One region of the Pantoea sp. Lu_F5_004 genome, then DNA from elsewhere that is predicted to be linked to it. Evidence: riboswitches for the same ligand, from Rfam matches in the RefSeq annotation. Region 1 holds a riboswitch; each other region holds the start of a gene.
The links. Region 1 has a riboswitch for thiamine pyrophosphate ahead of thiB (thiamine ABC transporter substrate binding subunit). Riboswitches for the same ligand answer to the same signal wherever they lie in the genome.
Positions count from the first base shown of each region.

Region 2: it holds a riboswitch for thiamine pyrophosphate, as region 1 does, so the genes downstream of both, thiM (hydroxyethylthiazole kinase) here and thiB (thiamine ABC transporter substrate binding subunit) in region 1, are expected to answer to the same signal.
Region 3: it holds a riboswitch for thiamine pyrophosphate, as region 1 does, so the genes downstream of both, thiC (phosphomethylpyrimidine synthase ThiC) here and thiB (thiamine ABC transporter substrate binding subunit) in region 1, are expected to answer to the same signal.
Region 4: it holds a riboswitch for thiamine pyrophosphate, as region 1 does, so the genes downstream of both, ACR8BN_RS21055 (FAD-dependent oxidoreductase) here and thiB (thiamine ABC transporter substrate binding subunit) in region 1, are expected to answer to the same signal.

Region 1 is NZ_CP194946.1:3,417,543-3,419,737, reverse strand. Features, by position in the region: gene thiB (thiamine ABC transporter substrate binding subunit) at 1-936, opposite strand, end outside; TPP riboswitch at 983-1,085, opposite strand; gene sgrR (HTH-type transcriptional regulator SgrR) at 1,121-2,195, opposite strand, start outside.
Region 2 is NZ_CP194946.1:1,444,004-1,446,198, reverse strand. Features, by position in the region: gene thiD (bifunctional hydroxymethylpyrimidine kinase/phosphomethylpyrimidine kinase) at 1-98, opposite strand, end outside; gene thiM (hydroxyethylthiazole kinase) at 85-882, opposite strand; TPP riboswitch at 917-1,017, opposite strand; gene ACR8BN_RS06720 (hypothetical protein) at 1,325-1,522, shown strand; gene ACR8BN_RS06715 (AEC family transporter) at 1,620-2,195, shown strand, end outside.
Region 3 is NZ_CP194946.1:3,894,866-3,897,060, reverse strand. Features, by position in the region: gene thiC (phosphomethylpyrimidine synthase ThiC) at 1-1,105, opposite strand, end outside; TPP riboswitch at 1,193-1,293, opposite strand; gene ACR8BN_RS18055 (Rsd/AlgQ family anti-sigma factor) at 1,446-1,952, opposite strand; gene nudC (NAD(+) diphosphatase) at 2,042-2,195, shown strand, end outside.
Region 4 is NZ_CP194947.1:444,376-446,570, reverse strand. Features, by position in the region: gene ACR8BN_RS21060 (cysteine hydrolase family protein) at 1-480, shown strand, start outside; TPP riboswitch at 544-663, shown strand; gene ACR8BN_RS21055 (FAD-dependent oxidoreductase) at 795-1,733, shown strand; gene thiS (sulfur carrier protein ThiS) at 1,723-1,920, shown strand; gene ACR8BN_RS21045 (thiazole synthase) at 1,923-2,195, shown strand, end outside.

The sequences.
Region 1 (2,195 bases):
GGCAACCTCTTCCGGCGAGAACTGCAGGGCGGTGGAGGGCACAGTGAGCGCGCTAAAACCGGCAGGCAGCGGCGTGTCGATTACCGGGTACATCCAGTTACCGGTCGGGATAGTGCGCTGGAAGTCGGGTGACACCATAAACTTCATAAACTGCTGTGCCAGCGCTGGCTGTTTGCTGCTGGCTAACTGCGCGGCAACTTCAACCTGCAGATAGTGGCCCTCTGCAAACGGCGCGGCGGCATAGTTCTCCTTTTTCTCTTCGATGATGTGGTAAGCCGGTGAGGTGGTGTAGCTCAGCACCAGATCGCCTTCGCCCTTGAGGAACAGGCCATAGGCTTCACTCCAGCCTTTGGTCACCGTCACGGTTTTCTGCGCCAGCTTTTGCCACGCCTGCGGTGCCTGATCGCCATAGACTTTCTGCATCCACAACAGCAGACCTAAGCCGGGGGTGCTGGTACGGGGATCTTCGTAGATCACCCGCCACTTCTCCGGGCTGTCGACCAGCTCTTTCAGGCTTTTTGGCGGATTCTTCAGCCGGGTTTTGTCATAGACAAACGCGAAGTAGCCATAATCAAACGGCACGAAGGTGGTGTTGTGCCAGCCGCCGGGCAGTTTTAATTTCGAGGCATCGACCTGACTTTCGGCAAACAGACCGGTTTTCTGTGCCGCCTGTACCAGATTGTTATCCAGCCCCAGAACCAGATCGGCTTTGCTGTTTTTCCCTTCCATGCGCACGCGGTTCAGCAGCGACACGCCATCTTCCAGCGTGACGAATTTCAGTTCGCAGTTGCACTGCGCCTCGAAGGCTTTTTTAACCGCCGGGCCAGGGCCCCAGTCAGCGGAGAAGGAGTCGTAGGTGTAGACCGTGAGAACCGGCTTAGCCGCCAGAACGGGGGCGGAGAGTAACAGCAGCACCGGCAGAACTTTGTTTAACACTTTGCGCTCCTTCAGGAGAATAGGGGATGAGTCGCAAAGGATCTGAGCACAGAGGCCTCCCAAATCCCTACGTCGGTATTAACCGAATCAGGTTCGACGGGTATCTCTCAGCTGCTTGCTGGTGGCAGGCGGCACCCCGTTGAGAACGTCACATTCTAGTCATTTCAGCGCCGGGGCGAAAGCCTCACAGCGCGGGTGGCGCGAACCAGGCGGATTTAAAATCAAACCAGCCCAGCGTATTCATCCGAACGCCGCGCATGCTGCGCTGACCTTCAAGCAGCAGCCAGTGGTGAAACAGCGGATGAAGACCCGCTTCTTCGACTAACTGTTTACTCCATTCAGCCAGCGGCAGCGTTTTCTCGCGCCAGCGAGCCGCATCGCTGTGCCAGTCGATCGGCAGACAGTGATGCAGCAACGGGATCTCATAAAGCTGCGCAAACAGAGAGTAATTCAGCGGCAGGGTAAAGTTCACGCTGCCAAGCCAGATGTCACTTTCCGCTTCGCCCTGGTACCAGCTTTCGTAGCTGATTTCGCGGGTTTCCAGCGTGACGCCATGCTCTGCCAGCAGCGGACGCAGCGCGTTAGCGATGCCTTCATGCTCAACGTGCTGGCTGTACCAGGTCAGCGTCAGGTGGGTTAAGCCGGCCGGCTTTTCCACTGGCGTCAGGTCGCGCCGGTGATGCCAGCGTGGCAGCAGGCCATACGCCGGAAACCAGTAGCGCTGGTAGCCGACACCGGCGTGATTGAGCAGGGCGATAGGATTAAACAGGTAGCTGACCCAGCGCCGGACTGCCTCGTTGCGTCCCTGCTCTGAACGCTGGTCGAACAGCAGATAGTAGCATCCCTCTTCAAGACGGCTCTCCTCCTGAATCTCATCGGCTCCGTCGCCCTGCAGGCGGACACCGGCATAGACCAGCTCATCGCTGATGTCGGGCAATACCCAGATAGAGACATCATCAATCAGGGCGCGAAAACCAAAATAGTCATCAAACGCCTCGATCTTCAGCTGACTCTCCTGATTGCGGATCACCCGGTAAGGACCGGTGCCAACCGGCTGGCGGGCAAAATCGTGCAGCGTCGGCCATTCGCGCGGCAGGATCATCGCACTGACGCTGCCCAGCAGCCAGGGCAACCCTTCATCGGGCTGGCTTAAGCGGATATCCAGCGTCCAGGGCGCGGGCGAGTCGATCTGCTCGATATGGGAAAAGAGCGGATGGGGGCGCTGACGCTCGAGCGTGGCCAGCACATCCTCCATCTCC
Region 2 (2,195 bases), 2.0 Mb from region 1:
TAGGCTCCCAGAGCCGAGAAGGTTTTCAGATCGGCCTGAATACCAGCGCCGCCGCTGGGATCGGTACCCGCAATCGTCAGAGCGTTAATACGCTTCATGATTATCCTCCAGCGTCCAGAGTGCATCTATAAACGCTGTGGCAAAGCTGCCGGGTCCGGCAGCCTGTGCCGCCGCCTTTTCACCCGCCAGCGCCATCACCTGACAGGCGGCCGCGACATTCATGAGCCGATCGCCTGGCAGAGAACTGAACCCCGCCACCACTGCCGAGAGGGCGCAGCCGGTCCCGACTACCCGTGTCATTAAGGTGTTTCCACCTTGTATAGCAAGGAGTCGCTGACCATCGGTGGCGTAGTCCACTTCACCGGTGACGATTACCAGCGTGCTCCAGGTTTTCGCGAGCTGCCGGCCCGCACCGAGTGCTGCATCCGCCTGATGCAGCGTGTCGACACCGCGTCCGCCGCTGGCCTGTTGTGCCAGCGCCAGAATCTCTGACGCATTACCCCGAATTACCGCCGGTTGCTGGCTTAACAATTGCTGGCAGAAGTCACTGCGCAGCGTCAGTGCGCCGACGGCAACCGGATCGAGTGTCCAGGGCGTGCCCGCCTGATTAGCCGCGGTGACGGCAGCCTGCATCGCCTGCTGGCGCTCGCGGGTTAAGGTGCCCACGTTAATCAGCAGTGCATCGGCCATGCTACTGAACTGGGCGGCCTCAGCGGCATCGATCACCATCGCCGGTGAGGCATGGAGTGCCAGCAACACGTTGGCGGTGAAGTTCTGGACCACGTCATTGGTCATACAGTGCACCAGTGGTGACTGGCGGCGGAAAGCGTGCAGAATGGGCGCGAAGTGCGCGGCAGAAAGGTGTTGAGATTGATGTGTCATCGTAGCTCCCAACCGGCGAACAAGAAGGCGAATGCGGTCAGGCATCAGACTTCCCTACGCTGGCATTATCCAGTTCAGGTCAGCGGGTTTTTCTCAGCCCTTTCCGTGTGGAAAGCGGCACCCCGAGTCGTGTTACGGCTTGCAGCATAGGCAAGCCGCGCAGCGAAAGCAAGCGACTCCCGCCGGGGAAATAATCGGAGCTGAAACAATTCACATGATCCCGATCAACGCCTGAGGGTGCAAAAAAAGGCTTAATGCTGCGGGTTAACGAGATACCTTTTTATAGGTAGTCCCGCTTATTACCCGGATGGGTAATATTTCCCGCAGTGACTCTGGTTACCCCATAATAATTAACCTGCTTGCAGCATCATCGTAAAAAACACTTTATTTCATGGGGTTAGAAAACTCCTGAAGCGGAACTTCATACTATTCAGGATGTATGATGCGATTTTTAGCGCTTATTCCACACCGCCATCGATGGCAGGATATTAATATTGAACGCAAGGGTGCCGTGGCACCCAATGGCAGACAGTACCTCTCCACCTATATTTCCGCCCGCTGCACAGGCTGTGGCGAAATTATTCACCGGGTCTATTATCGCGACATCAGCGATCACCAGGCGCGCCGCTGGTTAGGTTAGCGTCCCGGCTACGGTCATTCCGGACACAGTTCAGGTTAACAGTTAGTTAGCAATTTGTTAGTCTGGTAACTAATCATCGTCTGACCAGACTCTCTTTATGCCACTGCTGTTTGAAAGCTTAAGCCATCAAATTTACCTGTCAGCCCCGCTGTTTATCCTGATCCTGCTGGGGTACTGCCTCACGCGCCTCGGGAAATGGCCCGCCAGCATCAGCGAAGGGATGAACCGCTTTGTGTTTAACGTTGCCCTGCCCTGCATGCTGTTTCGGGTGATGAGCACCTTCTCGCAAAGTCCGCCGGTGGATGCGCGCCTGTTGCTGGCCTTTTTCGGCAGTTGCCTGCTGGTGTTTATCGTGGGGCGACTGCTGGCAACAAGGCTGTTTAATCTGGATGGCGTAGCGGCGTCGGTTTTTGCGCTGGGCGGCATCTTTTCCAATAACGTGATGCTGGGGATCCCAGTGGCCACGGTACTGCTGGGACCAGAAGCCCTGCCCCCGGTGGCGCTGGTGCTGGTGTTTAACAGCCTGATCCTCTGGACCTTACTGACCGTTTCGGTCGAGTGGGCAAAACAGGGCAGCTTCTCGCTGGAAGGACTCTGGCGCACCCTGCTCGGCGTGCTGAAGAATCCGCTGATCATCGGTATTCTCAGCGGTACAGCCTGGAGCTTTCTGCAA
Region 3 (2,195 bases), 480 kb from region 1:
GATGATGCGACAGGCACCATTTCGCCATGATAGATCCACCCCGCGATACAATCCCGGTCAGACGTTTCGCCGTCATCGGGACATAACGCAGCAGCACGCCAGCGTGGATAGTGAAGTAATCGACACCCTGTTCCGCCTGCTCAAGCAGCGTATCGCGGAATATTTCCCAGTTCAGCGCCTCGGCCACGCCATTCACTTTTTCCAGTGCCTGATAAATCGGCACTGTACCGATTGGCACCGGGCTGTTTCGCAAAATCCATTCGCGCGTTTCATGAATATAACGACCGGTAGAGAGATCCATCACCGTATCGGCACCCCAGCGAGTCGACCAGACCAGTTTTTCCACCTCTTCCTCAATAGAAGAGGTCACCGCCGAGTTACCGATGTTGGCGTTGACCTTAACCAGAAAGTTGCGGCCAATGATCATCGGCTCCGATTCAGGGTGATTGATATTGGCAGGGATGATGGCGCGTCCGGCAGCGACCTCCTGACGCACAAACTCGGGCGTGATACTGGCTGGCAGATGCGCGCCAAAACTGTGGCCGGGATGCTGTTGCAGCAATACCTCACTGCGGATTCGCTCACGGCCCATGTTTTCCCGCAGTGCGATAAATTCCATTTCCGGGGTGATGATCCCCTGACGGGCATAGTGCAATTGCGTGACGCAGCAGCCTGCGCGGGCACGGCGCGGTGTCGGGAGTTGATCGAAGCGCAGATGATCCAGTCCCTCGTCAGCCAGCCGCTGCTGGGTATAACCCGAGCTGTTCTGTTCGAGAAATTCGCTGTCGTCGCGTTCAGCAATCCAGCGGGCGCGCAGCTTTTCCAGGCCACGATGAACATCGATCTGTGCTGCGGGATCGCCATAGGCACCCGCCGTGTCATAGACCGGTACCGCTTCGTTCTGCTCATAGAGAGGCTGTTCTTTGCTGCCGCCGATGTGGGTCGGGTTTAGCACGATTTCACGCATGGGAACGCGGATATCCTCGCGGCTGCCGGTAATCCAGATGCGGCGGGACTGGGGAAATGCACTACCGCTTTGCAGGGAATCGATAAATTCCTGCGCCTGGGCACGCTGTTCACGACGGGTTGTTTTTTGGTCAGACATAGCAATCTTCCTGTTAAGGGGGAACGATGCTTGTCCGGAGTTCGGAAGGAGTAACCGTATAGACAGCGTAAGCATGCTGGCATACAGAGAATATTTACTCTTGTTCCCTTCGCAGGTTCTAACCTGATCAGGTTCCGCGGATCCCGAATTAACGGTCTCAGCCCAACTGGGCACTCCGACAAGAAGCTGTTTTTACGCTGGTGTCTGATAACAGTGCCAGGCGTAAAAACCTTATATTTCAAAGCAAAAATAAAAAAGGTTCTTTGGAGCACTCTCCTCAGAACCTGTTCAGCATAAAAGGGCTACGGGATAATCTCAACCCCTTTGCCGGAGATGATGATTAAGCCGGACGCGCGATATGGCTGTCATTGGCTACCGGCGGGGGGACAAGCTGGTTGTCCCATGCCAGCTGAATCAGCTTATCTTCCAGCGTAAAGCGTGCTTCCAGCACTTCACCCACTTCGGAGAGTGCCTGCTGGAAGGTCATGCAGTTCTCGTCGTCGATCGCCTGCTGCAGGTGGCCGTCATACAGCTGCATCAGACGCTCAGTATTGGCTTCCAGCGGTGGATAGATCTGTGCGGCGGCAATCATCGGGCTGTCGCCACTCATTTCACTGATCACGCGTTCATAGATACTGAAGTGACCCGCAGAAAGATAATCGACCAGACCGTGACAGAAGTTGTCCAGAGCCTGCTCATCAAGACGCGTCAGCGCCTCTTTGTTTGGTTTAAGTCCGACCAGGTGATAATAGGTCACCAGTAGCTGACGACGGGCTTCAAGCCACGAATCGACCAGTTCATTACTGCCACCTACGCGTTCAGCCAGGACGTCTAACTGGTTAAGCATATCTAACTCCATGTGAGTTATAGTTGTTTATCTACACACTTAACATCAGGACTTCAGCGTGCGAGTTGACGCTAAGGATGACGAAATAAATGCAATGCGAAATCTCAAGCGTAGACGCTGGATGGTGGATTGTCAGCCATGAACAGAAACTTTGGTTGCCACAAGGTGATTTACCCCACGGAAACGCCGAAAAATTTGGTTTGACCGGCAGTAAAGCCCGGACCATCGGTGAGTGGCAGGGCG
Region 4 (2,195 bases), on a different replicon from region 1:
GCTCCCTTTGCCGCAAATTCGATTTTGTCGAACATCTCACTTCTCATTACTAAAGCCCGGGATTCTGCCGTCCCTCTCTTTTTTGCACGCCATATCGGCCCGGATGATTCCCCTTTTAACGAGCAAAGCCCGCTGACGCGCCTGATCCCGGAATTGCAGGTTAACCCGCAGAGTGATGTCGTCTTCACCAAAAGATATCCCAGCTGTTTCAGGGATACTGGCCTGCAGCTTCAGCTGAGGCAAAAGGGCATTAAACAACTGGTGATTGCGGGGATGAAAACGGAGTTCTGTGTTGATACCACCTGTCGGGCAGCCCCGGAGCTGGGTTTTAGCGTCGTACTGATTTCCGATGCGCACACCACCGTCGATAATCCCCACCTCTCTGCGGAGAAGATTATTGCGCATCACAACCAGACGCTGGCGGGACCCTTTGTGACGCTGGCAACCGCAACTGACTGGCATTTCGGTTCTGCCGGTTAAGTCCGATTTTCTGACCCGGTTCTATGCAGTCTGCTTGACGAAGCTGTCTGCTTAACTTACAACTAAATCCGTCAGGGGAGTCTCGCCAGAGAGACTGAGAGGCTAATAGCGCACCGCGCGGCTTAGCGACCCTTAGAACCTGACCCAGTTGATACTGGCGTAGGAAGACGGGTATCTCATCAGATACTTGCCGCAGGGGCGCATTCGCGACGTTCCTGCCTTTTCCCTCTGTATCACGGGTCTTCGTTAACTGATAACGAGGCCAAATTGAAAAATCTCATCCTGAATCTTTCTTTTCCTGTCCGGTGGATACCATGAGCCGCTGGTCGGTGCTCGGCAGCGGCGTTGCCGGGCTTTGTGTCGCCACGCTGCTGCTGGAGCGGGGAGAAACGGTCGAAGTTATTACTCAGCCTGACTGCCGTGCGGCCTCGCACTGGGCGGGCGGCATGCTCGCGCCCTGGTGTGAAGCAGAAAGCGCACCGCCACAGGTGATCGAATGGGGCCAGCACGCGGCCAGCTGGTGGGCGAAACGCGTTGATGGCGTGGAACAGCAGGGCACGCTGGTGGTTGCTCCGCCGCGTGACAGCCGTGAACTGACGCGCTTCGCCAGCATGACGCAGCAGCATCAGTGGGTTTCACCCGGTGACATTGAACCCGCGCTGGAAAACCGCTTTGCCCGCGGCCTGTTTTTCGCCGCAGAGGCGCATCTCGATCCGCGCCGCGCCTTGCAGCAACTGTGCGACAAACTGCAACAGGCTGGCGTCCCCTTTCACAGTGGTAAACCCGGCGGCAAAATCATCGACTGCCGTGGCATCCACGCCACCGATCGGCAGCCAGCCCTGCGCGCCGTGCGGGGCGAAATGGTGATCCTGCACACATCTGACGTACAACTCTCCCGTCCTGTACGGCTGCTGCACCCGCGCTTTCCCTGCTATCTGGTGCCGCGCGCCGGAGGCCACTTCATGCTGGGTGCCACCATGGTGGAAAGCCACGACAGCAGCCCGATCAGCGCCAGGGCGATGATGGAATTGCTCAGCGCCGCTTACAGCCTGCATCCGGCGCTGGCCGAAGCGCGGATCGTGGAGAGCGGCACCGGTCTGCGTCCTGCTTACCGGCAGAACCTGCCGGAAGTCCGCTACGAAAATGGCCGTTTCTCACTTAACGGCCTCTACCGCCACGGCTTTTTGCTGGCCCCGATCATGGCTGAAAAACTTATGCTGCAACTGACTCAGGAGATAACTCATGCGCGTTGAACTGAATGGACGCACGATTGAAACCAGCGCAACGACGCTGGCGGAGCTTATGGCGGAGCAGCAGATCGATCCGCGGACCGTCGCCACCGCGCTGAACGGGGAGTTTGTACCGCGTAGCCGCTATACCAGCCAGCAACTTGAGGCGGGCAACCAGCTCGAAATCCTGTCACCGATGCAGGGAGGTTAACCATGTTCTATCAATTTACTCCGCAATCCCGATTTCTGCTTGGCACGGCCGGTTATCCGTCACCGGACATTCTGCATCAGGCGATCAACGCGTCTGGCGCGGAGATTATTACCGTCAGCCTGCGGCGGGAAGGCAGTGAAGGCGGCGCTTTCCGCACGCTGCTGCAACAGCTCAACAAACGTATTCTGCCGAATACGGCGGGCTGCCACACGGTGAAAGAGGCGGTGACGACGGCGCAGATGGCGCGCGAACTGTTCGACACACCGTGGATCAAG